One region of the Micromonospora sp. L5 genome, then DNA from elsewhere that is predicted to be linked to it. Evidence: predicted binding sites of a transcription regulator. Region 1 holds the regulator's gene; the other holds the start of a gene.
What was found. The regulator HrcA, encoded in region 1, represses chaperone genes, less so after heat shock. The targets are predictions, from matches to a motif close to GGTTNGCACNCTCNNNNNGAGNGTGCNAACC.
Positions count from the first base shown of each region.

Region 2: the regulator HrcA is predicted to act here: its motif matches at 3,035-3,065, upstream of groES (co-chaperone GroES).

Region 1 is NC_014815.1:3,620,369-3,634,631, reverse strand. It holds gene ybeY (rRNA maturation RNase YbeY) at 1-237, opposite strand, end outside; gene ML5_RS17190 (PhoH family protein) at 277-1,335, opposite strand; gene ML5_RS17185 (serine hydrolase) at 1,470-2,846, opposite strand; gene ML5_RS17180 (histidine triad nucleotide-binding protein) at 2,843-3,187, opposite strand; gene ML5_RS17175 (SDR family NAD(P)-dependent oxidoreductase) at 3,281-4,042, shown strand; gene ML5_RS17170 (16S rRNA (uracil(1498)-N(3))-methyltransferase) at 4,159-4,893, opposite strand; gene dnaJ (molecular chaperone DnaJ) at 4,895-6,040, opposite strand; gene hrcA (heat-inducible transcriptional repressor HrcA) at 6,114-7,136, opposite strand; gene ML5_RS31555 (DUF4870 domain-containing protein) at 7,369-7,980, shown strand; gene hemW (radical SAM family heme chaperone HemW) at 8,020-9,243, opposite strand; gene ML5_RS17145 (enoyl-CoA hydratase-related protein) at 9,263-10,048, shown strand; gene ML5_RS17140 (hypothetical protein) at 10,160-11,020, shown strand; gene ML5_RS17135 (carbohydrate ABC transporter permease) at 11,034-11,867, opposite strand; gene ML5_RS17130 (carbohydrate ABC transporter permease) at 11,864-12,850, opposite strand; gene ML5_RS17125 (sugar ABC transporter substrate-binding protein) at 12,847-14,139, opposite strand.
Region 2 is NC_014815.1:538,198-552,460, forward strand. It holds gene ML5_RS02640 (sulfite oxidase) at 1-750, opposite strand, end outside; gene groL (chaperonin GroEL) at 874-2,517, opposite strand; gene groES (co-chaperone GroES) at 2,588-2,902, opposite strand; gene ML5_RS02655 (methyltransferase domain-containing protein) at 3,157-4,389, shown strand; gene ybaK (Cys-tRNA(Pro) deacylase) at 4,445-4,924, shown strand; gene ML5_RS02665 (sugar ABC transporter substrate-binding protein) at 5,128-6,231, shown strand; gene ML5_RS02670 (ATP-binding cassette domain-containing protein) at 6,354-7,148, shown strand; gene ML5_RS02675 (sugar ABC transporter permease) at 7,145-8,404, shown strand; gene ML5_RS02680 (ROK family protein) at 8,436-9,611, shown strand; gene ML5_RS02685 (DUF4142 domain-containing protein) at 9,710-10,447, shown strand; gene ML5_RS02690 (ABC transporter ATP-binding protein) at 10,501-12,270, opposite strand; gene ML5_RS02695 (ABC transporter ATP-binding protein) at 12,267-13,973, opposite strand; gene ML5_RS02700 (hypothetical protein) at 14,044-14,263, opposite strand, start outside.

The DNA.
Region 1 (14,263 bases):
CTCCCCCGGGCCGTGGTCGACGCTGCCCTCGTCCATGGGGAAGGCGAGCACGTCGGTCGGGCCGTCGCCACCCATCCAGCGGTGGTTCAGCTCCGACATGTATTCGATGTCGACGAGCAGCACGGACAGCTCGGCGAGGGGGTTGACCCCCATCTCGTCGAGGGCGTGCCGCGCGACGGCGAGCACGGCGTCGGTGTCGACGTCGACACCCGACTCGTTGGCGATCTCGATGGACAACTGTCTTCCTCTGATGATGTGACGGCTTCCGCCGGTGGGTCAGCGGCGCCGGCCGGCCCGGCCGCCCTGGGCGGTCCGCCCCGGTACGGCGTGCACGCTCTGCGCCTGCTGGGTCTCCCGCTCGGCGTCCCAGCGGGCGTACGCGTCGACGATGTCGCCCACCAGCTTGTGACGCACCACGTCGGAGCTGGAGAGCTGGGCGAAGTGCACGTCCTCGACGTTGTTCAGGATCTCCCGGACCACCCGCAGGCCGCTGGTCGTCCCGCCGGGAAGGTCCACCTGGGTGACGTCACCGGTGACGACGATCTTGGAGCCGAAGCCGAGCCGGGTGAGGAACATCTTCATCTGCTCGGGCGTGGTGTTCTGCGCCTCGTCCAGGATGATGAACGCGTCGTTAAGGGTGCGGCCCCTCATGTATGCCAGCGGCGCGACCTCGATCGTGCCGGCGGCCATCAGCTTGGGGATGGTCTCCGGGTCGAGCATGTCGTGCAGCGCGTCGTAGAGCGGGCGCAGGTAAGGGTCGATCTTCTCGTTCAGGGTGCCGGGCAGGAAGCCCAGCCGCTCCCCCGCCTCGACCGCCGGCCGGGTCAGGATGATCCGGTTGACCTGCTTGGCCTGGAGCGCCTGCACGGCCTTCGCCATGGCCAGGTACGTCTTGCCGGTACCCGCCGGGCCGATGCCGAAGACGATGGTGTGGGCGTCGATCGCGTCGACGTACTTCTTCTGCCCCAGCGTCTTGGGACGGATGGTGCGGCCGCGCCGGGAGAGGATGTTGAGTGTCAGGACCTCGGCGGGCCGCTCGGCGCCGCCCTGTTCGAGCATGCCGACGGTACGCCGTACCGCGTCTGTGGTCAGGGTCTCGCCTTTCTCGATCAGTTCGAGCAGCTCACTGAAGAGACGCTCGGCGAGGGCGTTCTCGGCGGGGGCGCCGGTGATGGTGATCTCGTTGCCGCGGACGTGGACGTCGCTGTCGATCGAGCGCTCGACGAGCCGCAGGATCTCGTCGCCCGCGCCGAGCAGGTTCACCATGATCTTCTGGTCGGGGACCGTGATCCTGGTCTGCACACGCGGCGTGCCGGGAGGTGGGGTGCCGGTCATAGGTCGGGCCGTCGGGCCCTGCGCCACCTGCTCTCCGCTTCTCGGGCGCCGGGCCCTGCCGGCGCGGCGTTCGGTTACCTCCATCGTATCGGGTCGGCACCGTACGCACCGCGCCCATTTCCGGTGGCCGGCGGTCAGTCGCCGGCGCGGAAGTCGTACCCGTCGAAGGTCTCCTGGGTGCGGGTGAAACGGTAGGTCGCCCAGTGCATCCGGACCACCACGCCCCGTTCGTCGCGGGTCAGCCGCAGCAGCTCCCCCACCTCGCGGCCGGAGACCGTGCGGAACACGTCCGGCCGGTCCGGCAGCGGCGCGAACACCGCCGGCGGCTTCCCGGCCGGATCGTCCGCGCCACGCGCCCGCAGCGTCCCGTCGTGCCAGGAGAAGACGTACTCGAAGCCCTCACCCCACCAGCGGCCCGGCACGCCACGCAGGTGGTCCGGCGCGGGCGGGCCGGGACGCCACGGCTCGATCTCCGCCGGGTCGTGCTCGGCGGCGGCGGCGAGCAGCCGGTGTGACAGGTCGAACACCTCCACGCCGGTGCCGGACGAGCCGAGCACCGCGACGCCCATCGCCCCGGCGGTGCCCTGCCCGCCGCGCCGCCCGTAGACAGCGGCGAGGAATCCGGGCATCGCGCCGTCGTGGCCCACGTGGATCACCCGCTCCGGCTGCGGGATCAGGATCAGCCCCAGCCCGAAGCCGGCCGACCAGACCGACTCGTCGGTGGGCGTGAGCGGCCAGCGCATCTCCTCGACAGTCGTCGCGGCGAGCACCGCGCCGTCCGGGTCCACCGCCGCCGGGTCGGCCAGGAACGCGGCCCACCGGGCCATGTCCGTCGCGGTGCTCCAGAGCTGCGCGGCGGGGGCCACCGCGCCGAAGTCGGCGGGTGGTTCCGGGTGGGCCTCGTCGGAGTACGCGTCGACCAGGAACCCGGTCGCGGCCCGCTCGGTCGGGTACGGGCCGGTGGCGGTCAGCCCGAGTGGGGTGAGCACCCGGTCGGCCAGCACCTCGGCCCAGGTGCCGCCACGCAGCCGGGCGACCGCCTCGCCGAGCAGCGCCAGGCCGAGGTTGGAGTAGTGGAAGCGCCGGCCGGTGGGCAGCACCCGCTCGACCCGGGCCAGGTCGGCCAGCAGTTCGTCGACGGCCGGGGCGCGCAGGCTGTCCCACACGTCGCCGTGCGGCTCGCGTTGCAGGCCGGCGGTGTGCGACAGCAGCCGGCGTACTGTCGCGTCGCCGTGCGCGGGCAGGTCGAGGTGCCGCCCGATCGGGTCGTCCAGGTCGAGCAGGCCCTCGTCGCGGCACTGCATGACGAGCACCGCGGTGAAGGTCTTGGTGACCGAGCCGATCCGGAACACCGTCTCCGGCCCCAGCGGGGTGTCGTTGCCGGTGTCGCCCACGGCGCAGGTCCATAGCGGCCGGTCGGCCCGGTGCAGGGCGGCCGACACCGCCGGGATCCGCCCGGTGGCCTGCGCCTGGCGCACCATCCGGCCGAGCCGGTCGGAGACGTCGGTCATCGGCAGAGCATCGGGCCGAGCGGCGCGCCGCCGAGCAGGTGGGCGTGCACGTGGAAGACCTCCTGGCCGCCGTACGGGCCGGTGTTGAACATCAGCCGGAACCCGTCCACGGTCAGGCCCTCCTCCTCGGCGACCACGGCGGCGGTCTGGAGCACCTCGCCGGCCAGCTCGGGCGCACCCTGGGCCAGCGTGGCCACGTCCGCGTAGTGCTCCTTCGGGATCACCAGCACGTGGGTGGGCGCCTTCGGGTCGATGTCCCGGAAGGCCAGGGTGGTGGCGGTCTCGCGGACGATGGTGGCCGGAATCTCCCCGGCGACGATCCGGCAGAAGAGGCAGTCCATCGCAGCAGTGTAAGGAGGGGCCCCTGCTTAACGCCTCCGGTATGGGACGGGGCCCTTTTTAACAGTCTGGCCCGGTGCGGCAGGATGGCCGCCATGTCGGGACGGGCGGTGCTGGTGACGGGGGCCTCGCGGGGCATCGGGCGGGCGGTGGCGCGGGCGTTCGCCGCAGGTGGAGACCGGGTGGCGATCCACCACCGGGACTCGGCCGAGCTGGCCGAGCGGCTGCGCGCCGAGTTGCCGGGCGACGGGCACGTGGTGGTCCGCGCCGACCTGGCCGACGCCGACGCGGTACGGACCATGGTGGACGAGGCGGCCCAGCGGCTCGGCGGCCTCGACGTACTCGTGAACAACGCCGGGGTGTTCGGGCCGGCCGATCCCCCGCACCCGGTCTTCGAGAGCAGCTACGAGCAGTGGCGGGCGCGCTGGCGGGAGGTGCTCGACACCAACCTGGTCGGCGCCGCGAACGCCGCCTGGTGCGCCGCGCAGCACATGCGCGAACGCGGGGGCCGGATCGTGAACGTCTCGTCCCGGGGCGCGTTCCGGGGCGAGCCGGCCAACCCGGCGTACGGGGCCAGCAAGGCCGGGATGAACGCGATGGCCCAGTCGCTGGCGGTGGCCCTGGCGCCGTACGGCATCGCTGTGGCGTGCGTGGCGCCCGGCTTCGTCGAGACCGACATGACGAACGAGCACCTGAAGAGCGAGCGGGGCGAGGCGGTACGCGCCCAGTCCCCGTTCCACCGGGTGGCCCGGCCGGAGGAGATCGCGGCGGCGGTGCACTGGCTGGCGAGCCCCGAGGCCGAGTGGGCCGCAGGCACCATCATCGACATGAACGGCGCCTCCTACCTCCGCTCCTGACCCCACGCCCTCCGTGATCTTGCAGTTTCGGCCCCGACAAAGCGTCGCAAAAGGGGCGCGACACGGGCCGAAACTGCAAGATCAACACGGAAGGGGGGCGCGGAAGGGGCGCGGGTTCACCAGTGGGTCAGGCGGGTGGCCAGGACTGTCAGGGCTGCCACGCCTGCCGTGGACGTGCGCAGGACCGACGGGCCCAGGCGGACCGTACGGGCGCCCGCGTCGGCGAACGCGGCCAGCTCGTGGTCGGCGATGCCGCCCTCCGGGCCCACCACCAGCACGATCTCGCCGGTGGCCGGCAGGTCGACTGTGGTCAGCCGGTCGTGGGCACCCTCGTGCAGCACGAACGCGCCGGCCGCACCGGCGATCCGGCGGGCCACCGAGGCGGTGGACTCGTCCGGCGCGCCGGCCACCACCGGCAGCCACGGGCGGCGGGCCTGCTTGGCCGCCTCCCGGGCGGTCGCGACCCACTTCTGCCGGGCCCGTCCGCCCCGGTCGCCGCGCCACTGCGCCACCGAGCGGGACGCCGCCCACGGCACGATCTCGTCCACGCCGACCTCGGTCATCGCCTGCACGGCGAGTTCACCCCGGTCGCCCTTGGCGATGCCCTGCACCACGACGAGCCGGGGTACCGGCGCGTCCGCGTACCCCCGGCTGGTGACCCGCAGGTCGAGCGTGCCGCGGCCGACGGCGGTGACCACCGCGGCGGCGGTGCCGCCCCGGCCGTCGGCGAGCACCAGTTCCTCGCCGGTGCGCAGCCGCTGCACGGTGGCCGCGTGGTGGCCCTCCGGGCCGTCCAGCGTCAGCGTGTCACCGGTGGGCAGCGCCTCGACCAGGAACAGCGGGGCGGACACCTCAGGCGTGCCCGTTGAAGGCGTCGCGCATCCGGGAGAAGAAGCCGCCCTGCTTGGTCAGCTCGGCGACCTCCTCGCCGCGGGTCTTGGCGAAGTCGCGCAGCATCCGCTCCTGGTCGGCGTCGAGCTTGGTCGGGGTACGCACGTCCAGGTGCACGTAGAGGTCACCCCGGCCGGTGCCGCGCAGGTGCGGTACGCCCCGGGCGCGCAGCCGCATCGTGCTTCCGGGCTGGGTGCCGGGCTTGACGTCGACCGTCTCCTCGCTGTCCAGCGTCTTGATGGTCAGCCGGGTGCCCAGCGCGGCCGCGGTCATCGGCACGGTGACCCGGCAGTGCAGGTCGTCGCCCTTGCGGGAGTAGACGTCGTGCGGCCGCTCGTGGATCTCGACGTAGAGGTCACCGGCGGTGCCGCCACCCGGGCCGACCTCACCCTGCTGGGCCAGGCGGATCCGCATGCCGTCCTCGACCCCGGCCGGGATCTTCACGGTGAGCGAGCGGCGGGTGCGCACCCGGCCGTCACCGGCGCAGGTCGGGCAGGGGTGCGGGATGGTGGTGCCGTAGCCCTGGCAGACGGTGCACGGCCGGGCGGAGACCACCTGACCGAGGAAGGTCCGCTGCACCGACTGCACCTCGCCCCGGCCGCCGCACGCCTCGCAGGTGGCCAGGTGGGTGCCGGCGGCGGTGCCGGCGCCGGAGCAGGTGGTGCAGAGCACGGCGGTGTCGACGGTGATCGGCGCCTCGACGCCGAACGCGGTCTCGTTGAGGTCCAGCTCCAGGCGCAGGATCGCGTCCGCACCGGGGCGGGTGCGCGGACGCGGCCCCCGGCTGCCGCCCGCGGCGCCGCCGAAGAACGCGTCCATGATGTCCTGGAAGCCGACGAACGGACCGGCGCCGCCCGGGCCGCCGGGACCGCCCATGCCGCCGCCGCCCGGGGCGAGCGGGTCGCCACCCAGGTCGACGATCTGCCGCTTCCGGTCGTCCGAGAGGACCTCGTACGCGGCGTTGATGTCCTTGAACTTCTCCTGGGCCTCCGGGTCCGGATTGACGTCCGGGTGGAACTGCCGCGCCAGCTTGCGGTAGGCGCGCTTGATCTCGTCGTCGGAGGCGTCCCGGCTCACGCCGAGAATGCCGTAGTAGTCCCTGGCCACTGCGTTAGGTGTCCTCATGTTCGTCTCGCGTCGCTCCGGTCGTCGGCCGGAACCGGCCGTCGGCCCTGACTGGTCAGTTCTGGGCCAGCAGTTCGCCCACGTAGCGTGCCACGGCCCTCACCATGGCGATATTGCCGGGGTAGTCCATCCGGGTCGGCCCGAGCACGCCGAGTCCACCGACGATCGTGCTGCCCGGTCCGTAGCCGGTGCTGACCACCGAGGCGGCCCGCAGGTTGTCGAATTCGTTCTCGTCGCCGATGAGCACCCGGGTGGTGCTCGGCTCCGTCTCGCCGATCAGCTTGAGCAGCACGACCTCTTCTTCGAGCGCTTCCAGGATGGGCCGCAGCGAGCCCTGGAAGTCGAGCAGGCCACCCCGGGTGAGGTTGGCCTGTCCGGCCAGCGCGAGGCGCTCCTCGTGCCGTTCCACGAGCGTCTCCAGCAGCACGGTGGAGAGCGTGGTCATGGCCGGGCGCAGATGCGGCGCGGACTCCTCGACGAGCGCCTGCACCAGCGGCGGCGTCTCGGCGAGCTGGCTGCCGACGAGTTTCTCGTTCACCAGCCGGCGCAGGTCGGTCACGTCGTCGGCGGGCACCGGGGCGGGCAGCTCGACCAGCCGCTGCTCGACCCGGCCGGTGTCGGCGATCATGACGACCATGAGCCGGGTGGTGGAGATCGGCACCAGCTCCAGGTGGCGCACCTTGGAGCGGGCCAGGCTCGGGTACTGCACCACTGCCACCTGCCGGGTGAGCTGGGCGAGCAGCCGGACCGTGCGGTGCACCACGTCGTCCAGGTCGACGGCGCCGACCAGGAAGCGCTCGATCGCCCGGCGCTCGGCCGGGCTGAGCGGCTTGACCCGGGACAGCCGGTCGACGAAGAGGCGGTAGCCGCGGTCGGTGGGCACCCGGCCGGCACTGGTGTGCGGCTGCCGGATGTAGCCCTCCTCCTCCAGCACCGCCATGTCGTTGCGCACGGTGGCCGGCGAGACGCCGAGCTGGTGCCGCTCGACCAGGGCCTTGCTGCCGACCGGTTCCTGCGTGGCGACGTAGTCCTCGACGATCGCGCGCAGCACGGCGAGTTTGCGGTCGTCGAGACCCATTCCCCACCTCCTGACGCACCTCGGCCGGGCCGGCACGCGGCATCCGCCGGGCGGCTGGCACTCGACTGTAGCGAGTGCCAGTCTATGTCGGCACCCCCGCCGGCGCGATGATCGCCTGACGGACCTGCGGTGCGGCCCACCACACAGCGCCGCCCACCAGGGCCGAACAGCCGGTCATCGTCGGTCTGTGTCGCTCTGGTGCGAGTTGACCGGTGCCCCTACCGTGGCGACCATGACAGAACCTCCTCGCCCTCCAGGGGCAGGGGACTCCGGCCCCCAGCCCGACCCGTCGGCGCCCTACGGCTCGTCGCCGGGCAGCGAACCGCCCACCGCTCCACTGTCCGGGGCGCCGGGCGCCGGCGGGTATCCCCCGCCCGGTGACTATCCGCCTCCGGGCGGCTACCCGCCCCCCGGTGGTTACCCTCCGCCGGGCGGCACGCCCGGCTACGGCGCCGGCTACCCCGCCGGTGGCGGGTACGGCCCCGCCGCGTACGCCAACAACGACGAGAAGACGTGGGCCCTGGTGGCGCACTTCGGTGGCGCCGCGGGTGTCATCGTCGGCGGCGGTCTGCTCGGCTGGGTCGCCCCGCTGATCGCGATGATGACCCGCGGTCAGCAGTCGCCGACGGTCCGCGCCCACGCGGTCGCGGCGCTGAACTTCCAGATCACCTGGACCATCGCCAGCGTGCTCGCCTGGGTGATCACGGTCATCACCTGCGGGATCCTGTTCTTCGTCCCGATGCTGGTCTGGCTGGTGCCGCTGATCTTCGGAATCATCGGCGGGGTCAAGGCCAACGAGGGTGTGCTCTACCGCTACCCGATGACCTACAACTTCATCAAGTGACACCGCCGGCCGGCCGAGGGGGCGGCCGGCCGGTGCCGGTCACGGCAGCAGGTCGCGTACCACCGCGTCGGCCAGCAGCCGGCCGCGCAGCGTCAGCACCACAAGCCCTCGCGCGTACGCCCCGGCGTCGAGCAGCCCGGCGTCCCGGGCCCGCTCGGCGCCCGCCCGGCCGGGCTCGTCCAGCACGTCCAGCGGCAGCCCGGAGGCGAGCCGCACCCGCAGCATCACGTCCTCCATGTGCTGCTCGTCCGGGGTGAGCTGCTCCCGGGCCAGCGCGGGCGAGGCGCCCTCGGCCAGCCGGGCCGCGTACGCGCTCGGGTGCTTGACGTTCCACCACCGCACGCCGCCGACGTGGCTGTGCGCCCCCGGGCCCAGGCCCCACCAGTCGGCGCCGGTCCAGTAGAGCAGGTTGTGCCGGCACGCCGCCGCCGCCGACCGGGCCCAGTTCGACACCTCGTACCAGGAGAATCCGGCCTCGCCGAGCGCGGCCTCCGCAGCCAGGTAGCGGTCCGCCGCCACGTCGTCGGAGGGGTACGGCAGCTCGCCGCGGCGCATCCGCCCGGCCAGCCGGGTGCCGTCCTCCACGATCAGGGCGTACGCGCTGACGTGGTCCACGCCCGCGTCGACCACCTGGGCCAGCGAGGCGGCGAAGTCGTCTGCGGTCTCGCCCGGCGTGCCGTAGATCAGGTCCAGGTTCACGTGCTCGAACCCGGCGTCGCGCGCCTCCAGCGCGGCGGCGGTGGCCCGGCCCGCGCTGTGCCGCCGGTCCAGCACCGCGAGCACCCCCGGCGCGGCGGACTGCATGCCGAGCGAGATCCGGGTGTACCCGGCGGCCCGCAGCGTCTTGAGCGACTCCGGGCTCACCGACTCGGGGTTGGCCTCGGTGGTCACCTCGGCGTCGGCGGCCAGCCCCCAGACGCGGTCGATGCCGTCGAGGATCCGGGCCAGGTCGTCGGCGGGCAGCAGGGTGGGCGTGCCGCCGCCGACGAAGACCGTGTCGACCCGGGGTGGCGGCGAGTCGCCCAGCACCCGGGCGGCCAGCGCCAGTTCGGCCAGCACCGAGTCGGCGTACGTCTCCCGGCTCGCCCCGCCGCCCAGCTCCGAGGCGGTGTACGTGTTGAAGTCGCAGTAACCGCACCGGCTGGCGCAGAACGGGACGTGGACGTACACGCCGAAGCCGCGCGCGCCGACGGCGCGACGGGCGGTGGCGGGCAGCGATCCGTCGCGCGGGACGGGTTCGCCTTCTGGAAGGACGCCGGGCATGGCCACTAGTGTGCCCGGCATGACCTCTCCGGACGCTCTCGTGCGAGTCGCCACGGCCCGTGGGGTGACCACCCTCACCCTGGACAGTCCGCACAATCGCAACGCGCTCTCCACGCCCCTGATGACCCAGCTGCTGGCCGGGCTGGCCGACGCGGTCGCCGACGACGCGGTACGCGCGATCGTGCTCGACCACACCGGCCCGGTCTTCTGCTCCGGCGCCGACCTGAAGGAGACCGCCGCCGCGTACGCCAGCGGCACGGTGCCCGCCGGGATGCTCGGCGACGTGCTGGTGGCGGTGCGGGAGTGCCCGAAGCCGGTGGTGGCGAAGGTCGCCGGGCCGGCCCGGGCCGGCGGGCTGGGCCTGATCGCCGCCGCCGACCTGGCGGTCTGCGCGCAGGAGGCGACGTTCGCGTTCACCGAGGTGCGGATCGGCGTGATCCCGGCGGTGATCTCGGCGACCGTGCTGCCCCGGCTGGGCCAGCGGGCCGCCGCCGAGCTGTACCTGACCGGCGACACGTTCGACGGCCGCCGCGCCGCCGAGATCGGCCTGGTCACCGCGGCGGTGCCGGCCGACGAGCTGGACGCCGCCGTCGAGCGCTACTGCGCCTCGCTGGTGAAGGGCGCCCCGGGGGCGCTGGCCGGGGCGAAGGAGCTGCTGCGCCGGCCCGCCGGTCCCGACCTGCGGGCCGAGATCGCCGAGTTGGCCGCCCTGTCGACCGGGTACTTCCTCTCCGACGAGGGACGCGAGGGCGTCATGGCGTTCCGGGAGAAGCGTCCCGCCGCCTGGGTGCCCGCCGGAGACTGAGGTTCGCGGCGGGCCCCGCGGGAGCCATTGCGGCCGAGGTGGGGCCCGCCGGTCGGCCGAGACCCGCCGTGGCGGGTGGGACGTACGCTTGTCGGACTGTCGGGACAGGGGGTGCGGGTGCGGACGCGAGCGGCGATCGTGGCATCTGGGGTGGCGGTGTGCGTGCTGGCACTGCTCGCGGTCTACGTCGTGACCAAGCAGTTCGGCGAGCACCTGCGGCTCCCCCTGGCCAGCCGGACCTGCACCGTGAAGGCCGACGGCGAGGTGGTGCTCGGCGCCGACCAGATGGCGAACGCGGCCACCATCGCAGCCATCGGGATGCAGCGCCGGATGCCCGAGCGGGCGGTGGTGGTGGCGCTGGCGACCGCCTACCAGGAGTCGCACCTGCGCAACATCGCCCACGGCGACCGCGACTCGCTCGGCCTGTTCCAGCAGCGCCCGAGCCAGGGCTGGGGCAGCCCGGAGGAGATCCAGGACCCGCGGTACGCGGCGAACAAGTTCTACGCCGCGCTGAAGAAGGTCAAGGGCTGGGAGCGGATGCGGATCACCGACGCCGCCCAGCGGGTGCAGCGGTCGGCGTTCCCCGAGGCGTACCAGAAGTGGGCGGACGAGTCGGAGGTCCTCACCCGCGCGTTGCTCGGCCACGCGACCGGCGCGGTGGCCTGCACGGTCAGCTCGCCGCCGACGATGCGCGGGCCGGCTGCCGCCAGCGCCGTGCTGGAGAGCCTGTCGCTGGACTGGGGGCTGCCCCGGCTGGCCACTGCGACGGACCTGACCGCGCTCACCGTGCCGGCGGGCGACGACCGCAACGGCTGGCGGTACGCGCACTGGCTGGTCTCGCACGCCGACGATCACGGCGTGAAGAAGGTCCGCTTCGGCAACCTGGAGTGGACCGCCGCGCAGGGCTCCTGGGCCCGGGTGAAGGGCGACCCGGCCACCGAGGTGCGGGCCGAGGTGTTCGCCGCGGCCTGACCGGCCCGCCGGGTCAGCCCTTCACGGCTCCCGCGACGAGGCCGGAGACCATCCGGCGCTGCACCAGCAGGAAGAAGACGATCACCGGCAGGGTGAACAAGGTGGACGCCGCCATCACCGAGCCCCAGGCGGTGTCGTCCCGGCCGAAGAAGAACGTCATGGCCACCGGCAGCGTGTACTTCTGCTGGTCGTTGATGAAGGTCAGCGCGAAGATCAGCTCGTTCCACGCGGTGATGAACGAGAAGATGCTGGTGGCGACCAGGCCGGGCGCGACGAGCGGGAACAGCACCTTGCGGAACGTCTGTGCCCGGCTGGCGCCGTCGATGGCGGCGGCCTCCTCCAGTTCCTTCGGCACCGCGGCGACGAAGCCGCGCAGCATCCAGACCGCGAACGGCAGCGAGAAGCCGAGGTACGTGAGGATCAGGCTGGGCAGCGTGTTGTAGAGGCCGAGCCGCTGGATCATCAGGAACAGCGGGATGACCAGCGCCTCCAGCGGGATCATCTGCACCACCAGCAGCATGATCAGGAACGTGGTGCGCAGCTTGAACCGGAACCGGGCCACAGCGGTCGCGGCGAGCAGCGCGACCAGCCCGCTCAGCAGCACCGTCGCCAGCGCGACGAGGGCGCTGTTGAGGAAGAAGTCGGCGAACGTGACGCCCGGGATCAGATTGCCGGTGAGGATCTCCCGGTAGTGCTCCAGCGTCGGCTCCGCCGGCACCGGCCGGGGCGTGGACGAGAAGATCTCCCGGTTGGGCTTCAGCGAGGTCGCCACCATCCAGTAGACCGGGAACGCGGCGAAGAGCGCGACCAGCAGGCCCGCGCCGTTGAGGGCGATCTTCTTCATCATTCGTCCTCCTGCCGCAGCACCATGCGGACGTACAGGGCGGTCACCACGAGCAGGATCACGGTGAGGATGACCGCGATGGCCGAGCCGAGGCCGTACTTGGGCGGTGGTGAGAACGCCTCCGCGTACGAGTAGATCGACAGCATGAACGTGGACCGGTCCTGGGTGCCGCCGGCCAGCACGAACTGCTGGGTGAAGACCTTGAAGTCCCAGATCGTGGAGAGCACCACGAGGATGCCGAAGACCGGCCGCAGGACCGGGAACGTCACCGACCAGAAGACCTTCCACGGCCCGGCGCCGTCGACCCGGGCCGCCTCCTGCAACTCCGTCGGCACGCTCTTGAGCCCGGCCAGGACGCTCACCGCGATGAACGGGAACGAGTGCCAGACCACCACGAGCGTCAGGATGGCGAAGAACAGCAGCGGGTCGTTGAACCAGCCGTACCCGGTCCAGTCGCTGCGCCCGAACAGCGCCGTCGAGAGCCCGTCCGGGAGCTTGTTGAACAGCCAGGTGACCAGGCCGCTCGTGTCGTCGAAGATCCACTTCCAGACGATGGTGCCGGTCAGCGCCGGGGTGGCCCAGGCGAGCATCACGCAGCTCGCCACGAACGTGGCCATCTTCTTGCCCAGGCGGTTGAGCAGCAGCCCGACCAGCGTGCCGAGGATCATCGTGAGCGCCACGTTGGCGAGCGCGAACAGCACCGTGTTGCGCAGCACCGTACGGAAGAACGGGTCGCCGAGGATCTGCGCGTAGTTGGCCAGGCCGACCCACGGCCACTCGCGGTCGCCGCGCAGCTGCCGGACGCTGTCCAGCTTGTGGAAGGACATCCACACGACCTGGCCGAGCGGCCAGAGCAGCAACACGGCGATGATCGCCAGGCAGGGCAGGAGGAGCAGGTACGGAAGGTGGTCCACCCGGCGACGGCGCCGCCGCGCGGGGGTCTCCCGCGCGGCGGCCTCGCCGGTGGCCTCGGTCAGCGTGGTCACTTGGCGTTGAGGATGCTTTCCATCTCGGTGGCCGCGTCGGCGGTGGCCTTCTCGACCGTCTTCTGGCCCTTGATGACCGAGCTGTTCATCGCCTGGGTCACCGTCTTGGTCCGGCTGACCTCGACCCACTTCGGGGTGAGCGGGGTCAGCTTGGTGTTCTGGATGGCGGTGGCGAACGCGGCCATCACCTTGTCACTGGCGTAGTCGCCGCTGCTCACCAGATCCTGGTAGACCGGGAAGAAGCCGAGGCTGCTGGCGAACTCCTTGTCCTTCTGCTTGCTCAGCAGCACGGTCATGTAGTCCCAGGCCAGCGCCTGCCGCTCGCTGTCCTTCCAGATGGCGATGTCGGAGCCGCCGGCGAACGCCGGGGCGGGCTTGCCGTCCGGGCCGGGGATCGGGAACGTGCCCCACACCTTCTCGATGTCGGGGTTGTCCTTCTTCATCGCGCCGCCCTGCCAGCTACCGGCGAACGCCATGGCGGCCTTGCCGGTGGCGAACTGGGTACGGGCGTCGACCTCGTTCCACCCGGCGGCGGCCGGCGGGGCGACCTTGTGCACTGTCACCAGGTCGGTCCAGAACTTGACCGCCTTCTGCGCCTCGGGGGTGTTGTAGCCGGACTTCCAGCTGTCGCCCTCCTTGGTCGCGATCTCCCCGCCGGCACCCCAGAGGAAGGAGTAGAACGGCAGCTCGGAGTTGCCGGGCAGGGCGATGCCGTAGGTGCCCGGCTTCTTGGCCTGCACGGCCTTCGCGGCGGCGACCATCTCGTCCCAGTTCGTCGGCGTCTTCACGCCCGCCTCGGCGAACCAGTCGGTGCGGTAGTAGACGGCGCGGACGCCGGCGTACCACGGCACGCCGTACTGCTTGCCGTCGAGCTGGGCGTTCTTGACCAGGTCGGGCAGGATGTCCTTGCCCTCGGACCAGCCGTTGAACTTGTCCGAGACGTCGGCCAGGGCCTCCTGCGCGGCCCAGCCCTGGGTCTCGGTGTTGCCCAGCTCGGTGACGTCCGGGCCCTCCCCGCCGGCGAGCGCGGCCTGGAACTTCTTCGGCGCCTCGAGCCAGGGGATGTACTGCACCACGACGTCGGTCTCGGGGTGCTTCTTCTTGAACTCCGCCTCGACGCTGTCGAGGAACTTGGTCTGGGCGTCGCCGCCCTCACCCATCATCCACACAGTGAGCTTGCTGTTGTCGGCGGCCTTGTCGTCGTCGCCGGAGCCACCGCATGCGGTCAGCACCAACGCGGCCGACGCCACGATGGCGGTGACCGGAGCCAGCCGCTTCCACCTGTTCACGCCATATCTCCCTCAGGGCCGTTTGGCACTAACCTTCTCCGCCGCACCTTAGTAGGAAAATTTCCTTTACAACAGGGGGTGTTCGTGACGGAGGGCACAGGCGACCGTATCGCAGCCGGAGGCC
Region 2 (14,263 bases), 3.1 Mb from region 1:
GGCTCCGGCCGGCACCTGCGGGGCGGGCACGGCCGGGGCGGGCAGCGTCACCGCCTCCCGGGCCGCCGACACGCCGCGCCGCCCGGCCAGCCAGTGCCCGCCCAGCCCGGCCACCGCCGCAGCGCCGGTGAGCAGCCCGGCGCCGCGCAGGAACCGCCGCCGCGACTCCGCGTCGTCGTCGTGCCGTACCGGCTCCCAGCCACCCGGGGTCCTCTCCTCCCCCGCGAGCGCGGCGACCGCCGGAGGCGGCGCCGACGGCGGCCGGTCCGCCGCGTCGGCCCGGTCGCGCCCGGCCTGCTCCCGGCGTGCCGGGCCGGCGCCCAGCGGTCCGGCCACGAACGCCCAGAGCGTCAGCGCGCCGAGTCCGCCGCCGACCAGGGAGGGCAGCGCGTCGAACGCGTTCGCGCCCGCCCGGGTCAGCGCGGCGGCGACGCCGAGCACGGCGAACGCGGCGACGCCGGCCAGGCCGACCACCAGCCGCCGGGCCGCCGCCAGGCCGAGCAGCGCCCCGAAGGCGGCCAGCAGCAGCGCCGTCCCGACCAGCAGGGCGATCTTGTCGTACGTGCCGAAGACGTCGATGGCGAACTGCTTGACCGGCTCGGGCACCAGGTCGACGACGAGTCCGCCGACGGCGACGAGCGGCGCGGACCGGGGGCCGGTCAGGACCGCCACGGGCTCGGCGGTACCGAGTGCCACCACGGCGGCGACGACACCGGCCAGTGCCGCGCGGCGACGGGAGAGGGTGCTCACGGCGTCCAGTCTGGTCGACCCGCCGGCCCGGCTGCCAATGTCGTCAGCGTTCCGTAAGGGCATACGCGTCAGGGCACACCACCGGGTCGGCGGTGTGCCCTGACGTCGGGCCGTGCGGTCGGGTCAGAAGCCCGGGCCGTGCTGGTGGCCGTGACCGTGCGAGTGGCCGTGCCCACCGGCGGCCGGCTCCGGCTCGGCCGGCTTCTCCACCACGAGGCTCTCGGTGGTGAGCAGCAGGCCCGCGATCGAGGCGGCGTTGCTGACCGCGTTGCGGGTCACCTTCACCGGGTCGATGATGCCGGACTTGGCCAGGTCGACGTACTCGCCGGTGGCGGCGTCGAGGCCGTGACCCCAGTCCTGGGCGACGACCTTCTGCACCACCACGTAGCCGTCGTGGCCGGCGTTCTGGGCGATCCAGCGCAGCGGCTCGACGAGCGCCTTGCGCACGATCGAGACGCCGACCTTCTCGTCACCGGTGAAGCCCAGGTCGTCGTCGAGCGCCGGCAGGATCTGGGCCAGGGCGGCACCGCCACCCGGGACCGTGCCCTCCTCGACCGCGGCCTTGGTCGCGGCGATGGCGTCCTCGATGCGGTGCTTGCGCTCCTTCATCTCGACCTCGGTGGCCGCGCCGACCTTGATCACGGCGATGCCGCCGGAGAGCTTCGCCAGCCGCTCGGCCAGCTTCTCCCGGTCCCACTCGGAGTCGGAGGCCTCGATCTCCTTGCGGATCTGCGCGACCCGGTCGGCGACCTCGGAGGCCTGCCCGCCACCGTCGACGACTGTGGTGTTCTCCTTGTCGACCACGACGCGACGGGCGGTGCCGAGCACCTCCAGGCCGACCTGGTCGAGCTTGTAGCCCAGCTCCGGGGCGACCAGCTCGGCACCGGTCAGGATCGCCATGTCCTGGAGCATCGCCTTGCGGCGGTCGCCGAAGCCGGGGGCCTTGACGGCGCAGACCTTGACGGTCTTGCGCAGCGCGTTGACCACGAGCGTGGACAGGGCCTGGCCCTCGACGTCCTCGGCGACGATGAGCAGCGGCTTGTTGTTCTGGAGAACCTTCTCCAGCAGCGGCAGCAGCTCCTCGATCGCCGAGATCTTCTGGGTGGTGATCAGGATGTACGGGTCCTCCAGGACCGCCTCCTGCGCCTCCAGGTCGGTGACGAAGTTCGGCGAGATGAAGCCCTTGTCGAACTGGAGACCCTCGGTCACCTCCAGCTCGGTGGTGAGCGCGGAGCCCTCCTCGACGGTGATGACGCCGTCGCGGCCGACCTTCTCCATCGCCTCGGCGATCAGGTCGCCGATGGCGGCGTCCTGCGCGGAGACGGTCGCGACGTGCGCGATCGACTCCTTGCCGGCGACCTCGACGGCCTTGCCGAGCAGCGCCTCGGAGACCTTGGCGGCCGCCGCGTCGATGCCCCGCTTCAGGCCGGTCGGGTTGGTGCCGGCGGCCACGTTGCGCAGGCCCTCGCGGACCATGGCCTGGGCCAGCACGGTGGCGGTGGTGGTCCCGTCGCCGGCGACGTCGTTGGTCTTGGTCGCCACCTCCTTGACCAGCTGCGCGCCGAGGTTCTCGTACGGGTTGGTGAGCTCGATCTCCTTGGCGATGGTCACGCCGTCGTTGGTGATCGTGGGCGCACCGAACTTCTTGTCCAGGACGACGTTGCGCCCGCGCGGGCCGAGGGTGACCTTCACCGCGTCCGCGAGGGCGTTGACACCGTGCTCGAGCAGGTGCCGGGCGTCGTCCGAGAAGCTGAGGATCTTCGCCATCAGTATCCCTTCGAAGCGACGTCGCCCCGGCCCGGCGAGCCGGACCGGGGCAACGACACTGATCGGTTGCTTACTTCTCGATGACCGCGAGGACGTCGCGGGCGGAGAGCACCAGGTACTCCTCGCCGGCGTACTTGACCTCGGTGCCGCCGTACTTCGAGTAGAGGACGGTGTCGCCGACCTTCACGTCGATCGGCACGCGGTTGCCCTTGTCGTCGATCCGGCCCGGGCCGACAGCGAGGACGGTGCCCTCCTGCGGCTTCTCCTTGGCGGTGTCGGGGATCACGATGCCCGAGGCGGTGGTGGTCTCGGCCTCGTTCGCCTGGACCACGATGCGGTCCTCGAGCGGCTTGATCGCAACCTTGGTCGCGGTAGTCACGGGCATACCCTCCCGGGTACTTGGTGTCGTTGCCGGCCGGCATGCCGACCAGCGTCAATCTGCCACATGCCACCGGGCGGGGCCGTCGTCGCGGGTGCCGGTCCGCCTGGCGCTCAACCCCCGGGCACGAGGCTCGGGCGTTGGCACCCTCAGGGTGAGAGTGCTAATCGCAGGTTATTCCTCGGCTAGCACTCCGTCAAGGAGAGTGCCAACGCGTCGCCCTCCGTGTCGCGCCGGAACCGGGCCGGGAGAATGAGCGCGTGGATCTCGACCAGCTCGCCGCGCTGCGTACCCCCGAGGGGTCGGCCGCGCTCGCCGCGGCCGAACGGGTGGCCGGCGGCGACCCGCTGGCGGCGGCGGCCGCGCTGCGTTCGGCCGGAATCCCCGGCGGGCTCGCGGCGGCCGCACTCACCCAGGCCGAGCTGCGCCGCCGGGCGGTCGGCAAGTTCGGCGCGGCGGCGGCCGGGATGTTCCTCACCCGGGCCGGGCTGGAGCAGGCCACCCGCCGCGCGGTCGCCGACCGGCGCGCCGCGCGGCTGCGGGCCGCGGGTGTGACCACGCTGGCCGACCTGGGGTGCGGGCTGGGGGCCGACGCGCTCGCCGCGGCCCGCGCCGGCATCTGGGTGTACGCGGTGGAGGCCGACCCGGTGACCGCCGCGATGGCGGCCGCGAACGCCGAGGCGGCCGGGCTGGCCGACCTGGTGACTGTCGAGCGCGGTGACGCCACAGCGTTCGACGCGACAGGGGTCGACGCCGTGTTCTGCGATCCGGCGCGGCGGCGGGCCGGCACCGGGCGGCGTGTGTTCGACCCGAACGCCTACTCGCCGCCGTGGGACTTCGTCACCGGCCTGGCCGCACGCGTGCCGCGCACAGTGGTGAAGGTGGCGCCCGGGCTGGACCACGCGCTGATCCCGGCCGGCGCCGAGGCGGAGTGGGTGAGCGTGGACGGCGACCTGGTCGAGGCCGCGCTCTGGTGCGGCGAGCTGGCCGAGGTCCCACGCCGCGCCACCCTGCTGCGCGAGAAGGAAGGGCCCCTTCTTAACGCCTCCGGTAGTAAAAGGGTCCCTTCCTATCACCTCACCGGGACCGGTGCGCAGGAGGCGCCGGTGGGACCGGTGCGGCGGTTCCTCTACGACCCGGATCCGGCCGTGGTGCGCGCGCACCTGGTCGCCGAGCTGGCCGCCGACCTCGACGCCACGCTCGCCGACCCGTCGATCGCCTACCTGTACGCCGACGAGGCCCGGCCCACCCCGTTCGCCCGCTGCCTGGAGATCACCGACGTGCTGCCGTTCTCGCTGAAGCGGCTGCGCGCCCTGCTGCGGGAGCGGCGCGTCGGCCGGGTCGAGATCCGTAAGCGCGGCTCGGCGCTGGAGCCGGAGAAGCTGCGCCGCGACCTGCGGCTGTCCGGTGACGAGGCGGCCGGTCTGGCGCTGACCCGGGTGGCAGGCGACCCCACTGTGCTCGTCTGCCGGCCGGTTCCGCCCGGCGGTTGACCCCGGCTCACGTTTCCGGCTCGCGGTGTCGCGGCGCGCGGGTTAGCTTGAGCCCGTGGCGGGCCCTGGCACTCCGGCGATCGCGTTGCTGAGCAAGCGGAAGATCGCCCACAGCACCCACACCTACGACGTCTCGCCGGGCGCGCCGAACTACGGCGCGCTCGTGGCGACCGCGCTCGGCGTGGCGCCGGAGCGCGTGTTCAAGTCGCTCGTCACCGAGGTCGACGGCGGGCTGACGGTGGCGGTGGTGCCGGTGACCGGCGAGCTGGACCTGAAGGCGCTCGCCGCCGCGGCCGGCGGCAAGCGGGCGACGATGGCGGAGCGCACGACGGCCGAGCGCGCGACCGGATACGTCCGCGGCGGCATCAGCCCGCTCGGGCAGCGCAAGCGGCTACCGACTGTCATCGACGCCTCCGCGCTGACGCACCCGACGGTGTACGTCTCGGCGGGTCGCCGGGGGTTGCAGGTGCAGCTCGCGCCGACGGATCTGGTGGCGCTGACCGGGGCGACGACGGCGTCGATCGCCACTGCCTGAGCGGCTCGTGACGGTACGTGTGGGAGCGTTTCCGGAACGCGCTCTCCCGGCGGTGTCCCGCGGGTGACAACCGCGTTGCTGAATTGTTACCGCCGCCAACAAACTTCTGACCTCGGCAGTCTTGCGGCGCATGGGAAGCGGGGAATACGTTGCCGGGCACAACAAAACATCACCACTCCCCCACCTCCGAAAGGACCCTGCACATGCGCAAGGGCTTCCTCACCTTCGCGGCCGTCGGTCTTCTCGCGACCGGCAGCATGGCCGCCTGCGGTGACAACGGCGGTTCTTCCGACGAGGCCGGCGGCTCCAACGCCAAGAAGCCGAAGATCGGCGTGATCCTGCCGGACAGCAAGTCCTCCGCCCGCTGGGAGGGCGCGGACCGCAAGTACCTCAAGGCGGCGTTCGACGCGGCCGGCGTCGAGTCCGACATCCAGAACGCGCAGAACGACAAGACCGCGTTCCAGACCATCGCCGACCAGATGATCACCAACGGCGTCAACGTCCTGATGATCGTCAACCTGGACTCCGGCACCGGCAAGGCCGTGCTCGACAAGGCCAAGTCGCAGGGCGTCGCGACCATCGACTACGACCGGCTGACCCTGGGCGGCTCCGCCCAGTACTACGTCAGCTTCGACAACGAGGCGGTCGGCAAGCTCCAGGGCGAGGGCCTGAGCAAGTGCCTGACCGACAAGGGCGTCAAGAACCCGTCGATCGCGTACCTCAACGGCTCGCCGACCGACAACAACGCCACCCTGTTCAAGAACGGGTACGACTCGGTGCTCAAGCCGAAGTTCGACTCGAAGGAGTACACCAAGGTCGCCGACGACTCGGTGCCGGCCTGGGACAACGCGCAGGCCGCCACGATCTTCGAGCAGCAGCTGACCAAGGCCGGCGGCAAGATCGACGGCGTGCTCGCCGCCAACGACGGTCTCGGCAACGCGGCCATCTCGGTGCTGAAGAAGAACAAGCTCAACGGCAAGGTTCCGGTGACCGGTCAGGACGCCACCAAGGAGGGCCTGCAGAACATCCTCGCCGGTGACCAGTGCATGACTGTCTACAAGGCGGTCAAGAAGGAGGCGGACGCCGCCGCCGAGCTGGCCATCGCGCTCGCCAAGGGTGAGCGGAAGGACACCGGCCAGACGGTCAAGGACCCGGAGGGCGGCCGGGACGTGCCGTCGGTGCTGCTGGAGCCCAAGGCCATCTACAAGGACAACGTCAAGGACGTGGTGGCCGACGGATACGTCACCAAGGAAGAGCTCTGCACCGGTGCCTTCGCGAAGCTCTGCACCGACGCCGGCGTGAGCTGACCCACCCGCCTCAGGCGGCGCCGCCCGGCACGGGGTTCCCCGTGCCGGGCGGCGCCCGCGCCGGACGGGATCCGAGACCTCCCTCCGCCCAAAGGAGAACCCCGTGTCCGCAACCCCCCCTGCTGGAGCTACGCGGGATCGACAAGAGCTTCGGTCCCGTCCAGGTGCTGCGTGACGTCGCCTTCGCCGCGCACGCCGGCGAGGTGACCGCGCTGGTCGGCGACAACGGCGCCGGCAAGTCGACCCTGGTCAAGTGCATCAGCGGCATCCACCCCACCGACGCCGGCGAGTTCGTCTTCGACGGCCGCCCGGTGACCATCAACAGCCCTCGGGACGCCGCCGCGCTCGGGATCGAGGTCGTCTACCAGGACCTCGCGCTCTGCGACAACCTCGACATCGTGCAGAACATGTTCCTCGGCCGGGAGAAGCGCAGCGGCATCGTGCTCGACGAGCCGACCATGGAGCAGATGGCCGCCGAGACGCTCGCCGGCCTGAGCGTGCGCACCGTGAAGTCGCTGCGCCAGCACGTGGCCAGCCTCTCCGGCGGCCAGCGGCAGACTGTGGCCATCGCCAAGGCCGTGCTCTGGAACAGCCGGCTCGTCATCCTGGACGAGCCGACCGCCGCACTCGGCGTCGCGCAGACCGCCCAGGTGCTGGAGCTGGTCCGCCGGCTGGCCGACAACGGCCTGGCCGTGGTGCTGATCTCGCACAACATGAACGACGTCTTCGCCGTATCCGACCGGATCGCCGCGCTCTACCTCGGCCAGATGGTCGCCCAGGTGAAGACCACCGACATCACCCACTCGCAGGTGGTCGAGCTGATCACCGCCGGCCGCTCCGGCAGCCTCGGCCTCACCGGCGAGCCGGGCGGCAACGGCGCCGCGCCCGCCGACACCACTCCAGGAGCCGTCCGATGACCGCCATCGTCGTGAAGAAGGAAGGCCCGGCCGGCGTCACCCCGACACCGACCGTCGGCAGCCACGTGAACAACTACTGGCGCCGGGTACGCGGCGGCGACATCGGTGCGCTCCCCGCCGTGGTCATGCTCGTGGCGCTGGCGGTGGGCTTCTCGATCGCCCGCCCGTCGTTCTTCACCGCCGGCAACCTGGCGAACCTGTTCACCCAGGGCGCGGCGGTCACGCTCATCGCGATGGGTCTGGTCTTCGTCCTGCTGCTCGGCGAGATCGACCTCTCCGCCGGCTTCGCCAGCGGCGTCTGCGCCGCGATCCTGGCCAACGTGGTGACGGTACTCGGCTACCCCTGGTACGTGGCGGTGCTCTCCGCCGTCGTCACCGGCGTGGTGATCGGCACCGTGCTGGGCCTGCTGGTCGCCAAGGTCGGCATCCCTTCCTTCGTGGTCACGCTCGCCGGGTTCCTGGCCTTCCAGGGCGTCGTGCTGACGCTCATGGACGAGGGCGCCAACATCGCGGTCCGGGACGACGTGCTCGTGGCGATCGCCAACCGCAACCTCTCGCCCGTGCTGGGCTGGTCGCTCGCTGCCGTCGCCGTCGCCGGGTACGCGGCCGTGCAGTTGCTGCGGCACCGCAACCGTGCCGCCCGCGGCCTGCTCACCGACCCGATCGCGGTGGTCGCCGCGCGGATCGCCGGTCTGGCCGTGATCCTCGGCGTGGCGGTCTACGTGCTCAACCTGGAGCGCAGCCGCAACGTGCTCGTCGTCTCGCTCAAGGGCGTGCCGATCGTGGTGCCGATCATCGCGATCCTGCTCGTCGTCTGGACGTTCGTGCTCCAGCGCACCAGCTACGGGCGGCACATCTACGCGGTCGGCGGCAACGCCGAGGCGGCCCGCCGGGCCGGCATCAACGTCGACCGGATCCGCATCTCCGTGTTCATCATCTGCTCCTCGATGGCCGCGATCGGCGGCATCGTGGCCGCCAGCCGGGCCAACTCGGTCGACCCCAACACCGGGGGCAGTAACGTACTGCTCTACGCCGTGGGCGCGGCGGTGATCGGCGGCACCAGCCTCTTCGGCGGCAAGGGCCGGGTCCTCGACGCCGTGCTCGGTGGCGCAGTGGTGGCGGTCATCGACAACGGTATGGGACTCATGGGATACAGCTCGGGCGTCAAGTTCGTGGTCACCGGCGTGGTGCTGCTCGCCGCGGCGACCATCGACGCGCTGTCGCGTCGGCGGGCCGCCGCCACCGGCACGCGCTGACCCGGGGTACGGGAACACCATGGCAGTGGCAATGCGCGCGGGCCCCAGTCAGGACGAGATCCGTCGGCAGAACCTGGGCGCATTGCTCCGCTATGTACACGTCCACGGCGCCACCACCCGGGCCGAGCTGACCACAGCGCTCGGCCTCAACCGCAGCACCATCGGCGCGCTGACCGCGGACCTGGCCGGCGCCGGTCTGGTCAGCGAGGGGACGCCGAAGGAGACCGGCCGGGCCGGACGACCGTCACTCGTCGTCCGGCCCGAGTCGGGGCGGGTCTACGCGTACGCGTACAGCGTCGAGGTGGACCGGCTGCGGGCCGCGCGGGTCGGGCTCGGCGGTGAGGTGCTCGACCGCCGGGAGATGGACCGGCCGCGCAACCTGGTCGCCGGGGAGGCCGCCCCGCTGCTCGCCGGCGCGGTCAAGGAGATGCACCAGTCGGTGCCGCCGGACGCGATCTGCGTCGGCGCCGGGGTGGCCGTGTGCGGCATGGTCCGCCGGGAGGACGGACTGGTCCGGCTCAGCCCCACCACCGGCTGGGTGGACGAGCCGATCGGTGCGGCGCTCGCCGTCGAGCTGGGGATAGACGTACCCATCACGGTGGGCAACGTGGCCGACGTGGCCGCGTACGCCGAGCACGCCCGGGGCGCGGCGGTCGGCTGCGACAACGTCATCTACATCTACGGCGACGTCGGCGTGGGCGCGGGCATCATCGCCGGGGGCCGGCGGCTGAGAGGGCACGGCGGCTACGGCGGCGAGGTCGGCCACATGGTGGTGGTCCGCGACGGGGTGCGCTGCGACTGCGGCCGGCGCGGCTGCTGGGAGACCGAGATCGGCGAGCACGGGCTGCTGCGCGCCGCCGGCCGGTCCGAGGCGCGTGGCCGGGACGCCCTGCTCGCCGTCTTCGACGCCGCCGACCGCGGCGACGCCCGCGCCCAGACCGCGGTACGGCAGGCCGGCGACTGGCTCGGTTTCGGCGTCGCGAACCTGGTGAACATCTTCAACCCGGAGATGGTCATCTTCGGCGGCACCATGCGTGACCTATACCTGGCCTCCGCGGCGCAGGTACGCAGCCGGCTCAACTCCAACGGGCTGCCCGCGTGCCTGGAGCACGTACGGCTGCGTACCCCGAAGCTCGGTGGCGACGCGGCGCTGATCGGCGCCGCCGAGCTGGCGTTCGAACGACTCCTCGCCGACCCGCTGAACTGATCGGCCCGCCGATCCGTACCAGTGTGCGGACGGGCGGCCGGCTTGCGCGGCCGTCCACGACCCCGCGTACCGGTCCGGACCGAGGAGGCACCGCAACCATGGCATCGCTGGAATCCGCACGCCGCAAGCTGGCGCACCGGGTGGTACTGCTGCTCGCCGCGCTGGGCGCGGGGATCGGCGTCATTCCCGGGACGGCACAGGCCGCACCCAACCCCGGCGTGCAGATGAACGCCGCCGACATGACGCTGCTCAACGGCGTACGGCTGGCCGGGCTGTGGGAGATGCCGGCCGGGCAGATGGCGGCCGAGAAGGGCCAGTCCGCCCGGGTACGCGAGGTCGGCGCGGAGATCGCCAAGCAGCACGCGGAGCTGGACCTGCTGGTGGTCGAGGCCGCGAACAAGCTGGGCGCCACCCTGCCGACGGATCCGACGGCCGAGCAGAAGGGGTGGCTGACCGAGATGCAGAACGCCACCGGCGCCCGGTTCGACCAGATCTTCGTCACCCGGCTGCGGGTCGCCCACGGCAAGATCTTCCCGGTGATCGGCGCGGTCCGGGCCAGCACCCGCGACCCGATCGTGCGCAAGCTGGCCGAGGACGCCAACACGTTCGTCAACGACCACATGACCATGCTGGAGAGCACCGGGCTGGTGCGCTGGCAACAGTTGCCGCCGGCCGCGCTGCCGCCCGCGCAGAGCGACTCGCTCGTCGCCGCCGCCCAGGCCAACGTGGGCAGCGGCGGTGGACTCCAGGTGGGCACCGGTGTGGTGTGGGCGGTGTTCCTGATCGCGCTCGGCACCGGCGGGTACGCGACCTGGCGGCTGACCCGCCGCACGTGACCCCCGGCCGTCGAGCGGGCCCCGGCACGTGTGCCGGGGCCCGTCGCGCGTTCTCAGCCGTGCCAGGAGCGCCACAGCGCGGCGTACGAGCCACCGGCCGCGACCAGCTCGTCGTGTGATCCCAGCTCGGTGATCCGCCCGTCGGCGACCACCGCCACGCGGTCCGCGTCGTGCGCGGAGAAGAGCCGGTGCGCGATGGCGACGACGGTACGGCCGTGCAGCACCGCCGCCAGCGACCGTTCCAGTGCCCGGGCCGCCCGCGGGTCGATCAGCGAGGTGGCCTCGTCCAGCACCAGCGTGTGCGGGTCGGCGAGCACCAGCCGGGCCAGCGCGAGCTGCTGCGCCTGCGCGGGGGTGAGCGGGTGGCCACCCGCCCCGACCGCCGTGTCGAGCCCGTCCGGCAGGGCCAGCGCCCAGTCCAGCGCGTCGACCGCGGCCAGCGCCGCGCGTACCCGAGCCGGGTCGGCGTCCGGCCGGACCATCGCCACGTTGTCGGCGAGCGTCCCGATGAACACGTGGTGCTCCTGACTGACGAGCGCGACATGGGTACGCAGCTCGGCCAGGGGCATTCCGGCGAGCGGCCGGCCGTCCACTGTCACAGTGCCGGCGCTCGGCGCGTGCACGCCCGCCAGCAGCCGGCCCAGCGTCGACTTGCCCGCCCCGGACGGGCCGACCATCGCGAGCCGCTCACCCGGCCGGGGTTCCAGCGTCACGCCGTGCAGCACGTCGTGACCCGGGCGGTACGCGTACCGGACGTCGTGCGCGGCGAGCCGGCCCGCGCCGCCCGCACTGCCCGCAGCGGCGGCGCGCTCGTCCGGCGTGGCGAATGCCTTGGCGCGCTCGTCCGGTTCGGCGGCCACCCCGAGCAGCCGGGCCAGCGAGGCGCCGCCGACCTGGAACTCGTCCAGCCAGCCGAGCAGCCGCTCGATCGGGTCGGTGAGCTGCTGGGCGTAGAGCGTGGCGGCGGTGACCTGGCCGAGGCTGGCCCAGCCCTTCAGGTGGAACCAGCCGCCGATGAGCAGGGTCGCCACCATCGGCACCAGGTAGCCGAACTCGGCCACCGGCCAGAACACGGTCCGCAGGTAGAGCGTGTAGCGCTCGGCCGCGTACGACCGGCTGATGTCCGCGTCGCCGCGGGCCCGGCGGCGGGCCGCCTGCCGCAGCGCCTCGGTGGTCCGCGCCCCCTCGACCGTCTCGCTGATCCCGTCGGTGATGTCCGAGTAGGCGGCGTTCTCCCGCAGGTAGCCCTGCGGCGCGCGGCGCAGGTACCAGCGGGTGCCGGCCCACAGCACCGGCACCGCCAGCAGGCTGGGCAGCGCCAGCAGCGGGCCGGTCAGCACCAGCGCGCCCAGGATCAGCAGCACGGTCAGCGCGGCGATGAGCGTCTCCGGCCCGGCGAACCGGACCGTGCGGGACAGCGCGGCGACGTCCCGCGAGGTGCGGGTGAGCAGATCGCCGGTGCCGGCCCGCTCCACAGTGGCGAGCGGCAGCGCGAGCACCCGGTCGACGAACTCCTCCCGCAGCTCGGCGAGCACCCGCTCACCGAGCCGGGCCGAGGCCAGGTGCGCGAAGCGGACCAGCACCGCCTGCACCACCACGAACGCGGCGATGGCCGCCACGACCCGGTCCACAGTCGTCGCGGCGATGCCCTGGGAGATCCCCTCCACCAGGTCACCGAGCAGGCGCGGGGCGACGAGCCCGGCGCCGGCGGCGAGCGCGTGCAGGCCGAGCGCGACGGCCAGGCCACGCGGGTGACGGCGGATCAGCTCGCGCACGTACCGGCGGACCTGGGCGATGTCGGCGACGGGCAGCGCGTTGCTCATCGGTCCTCCTCCCGGCTCACCGTGGCGGCGTAGCGCGGCTCGCCGGCGAGCAGTTCCTCGTGCCGGCCCTCGGCGACGACCTTGCCGTCCTCGACGAAGACCACGTGGTCGGCGTGACCGAGCACCAGCGGGCTCGTGGTGCAGACGAGCGTGGTGCGGCCGCGGCGGGCCGGGCCGAGCCGTTCGGCGATGCGCGCCTCGGTGTGCGCGTCCACCGCGCTGGTCGGCTCGACCAGGATCAACGTCTCCGGGTCGGCGACGAGCGCGCGGGCCAGCCGCAGCCGTTGCCGCTGCCCGCCGGAGAACTCCCGGCCGCGTTCGGCGACCTCGCCGTCCAGGCCGCCGGGCAGCGCCTCGACGATGTCGGTGGCACTCGCCGCGGCCAGCGCCGCCGCCACGGCGCCGGGCTCGGCCCGGTCGTGCGGGTCAAGCTCCGTGCGCAGCACGCCGCTGAACAGCTGCGCGTCGTTGTCGGCCACCAGGATCCGCTCCCGCACCGTCGCCAGCGCCACGTCCCGCAGCGGTACGCCGTGCAGCGTGACGTCCCCGTCGGCGTACCGGCCGAGCCGGTCGGCGATCTCGGTGGCGTCCTGCGGGGTGGCGGCGGCCAGCGCGGTCAGCCGGCCCGGTCGCAGCACCAGTCCGGAACGTACGTCCGCCAGCTCGCCCGGCCCGGCCGGCACCGGCACCGGGGTGGCCGGGTCGGTGAACTCCGGCGCGAGCCGCAGCAACCGGACGACCCGACGGGCCGCGACGTGTCCCCGGGTCAGCTTGTCGGCCGCCTCGGTGAGGTTGCGCAGTGGGCTGACCAGGAACGCGGTGTAGCCGTAGAACGAGACCAGCTCGCCGGCGCTGATCTCGCCGCGCAGCGCGAACCGGGCGCCCAGCCAGGTCACCAGCACCACGAAGACGCCGGGCAGCAGGATCTGCGCCGCCTGCAACAGCGACTCGACCCGCGCCACCCGCAGCCCGTCCGCGCGCAACGCCTGCGAGCGTTGCCGGTAGCGCTCGGACAGCACCGGCTCGCCGCCGACTCCGCGCAGCACGCGCAGGCCGGAGACGATGTCCGCGGCCCGGGCGGTGAGCCGGCCGGTCGAGTCCCGGTACGCGGCCTGCTGCCGGTGCAGCGGGCGGATCAGCAACGCCACGAGCGCCATCAGCAGCGGCACCCCGAGCACCACCACGAGGCCGAGCGGCTGGGAGGCGCTGAGCAGGATCACCGCCACGGTGACGATGCCGACCACCGAGCCGGCGCCCCGGGCGGTGATGTCGATGGCGCTGCCGATGTGCTCGATGTCGGCGGTGCCGATACTCACCACCTCGCCCGCCGCGACCCGCCGGGGCAGCGCCGCGCCGAGGCGGTTCGTGGCGTCCACCGTGACCTGCACGGTGCGGTAGGCGGCGCCGAGCCAGTTGTGCACCGCGCAGCGGTGGCGCAGGATCCCGGCGACGGCCTGCACCAGACCCAGCCCGAGCAGGGCCAGACTCCAGCGCACCAGCGCGTCCGGGTCGCGTTGGGCCAGGCCGGCTTCCACGGCGCGGCCGAGCACGGCCGGCACCAGCGCCTGGGCCAGCATCCAGATCACGCCGAGCGCGAGCCCGGCGCCGAAGATGACGGGATGTCGCCCGGCGAGCCACACGAGATATCGAGTGGCCGACCGCGCGTCGGGGGTGCCGGGATCGCCGGCCGGTGAGAAGCGCATGGCGCACCGACGCTAGGTGCCGGGGCGACCCGCGCGCCAACCAATTCCGGCGGTCGTGACGACCCTCGCGTCAGCGGTCGACCTGTGTGAAGTCCCAGCTGTGCGGCGGGCGGGCGATCAGGCGCGCCGGCGGCTCGGGCAGATCCCGAGGGCTGTTCCGCCACTTGGAGATGACCACCAGCCGGTGGTCGGTGGAGGAGAACACCTCGCTGGAGACGTGCATCGGGTCGTGCTCGAACTCGGGCAGCGCGGTCTCGCAGACCCAGGTGATCAGGTCGGCGAAGCCGTAC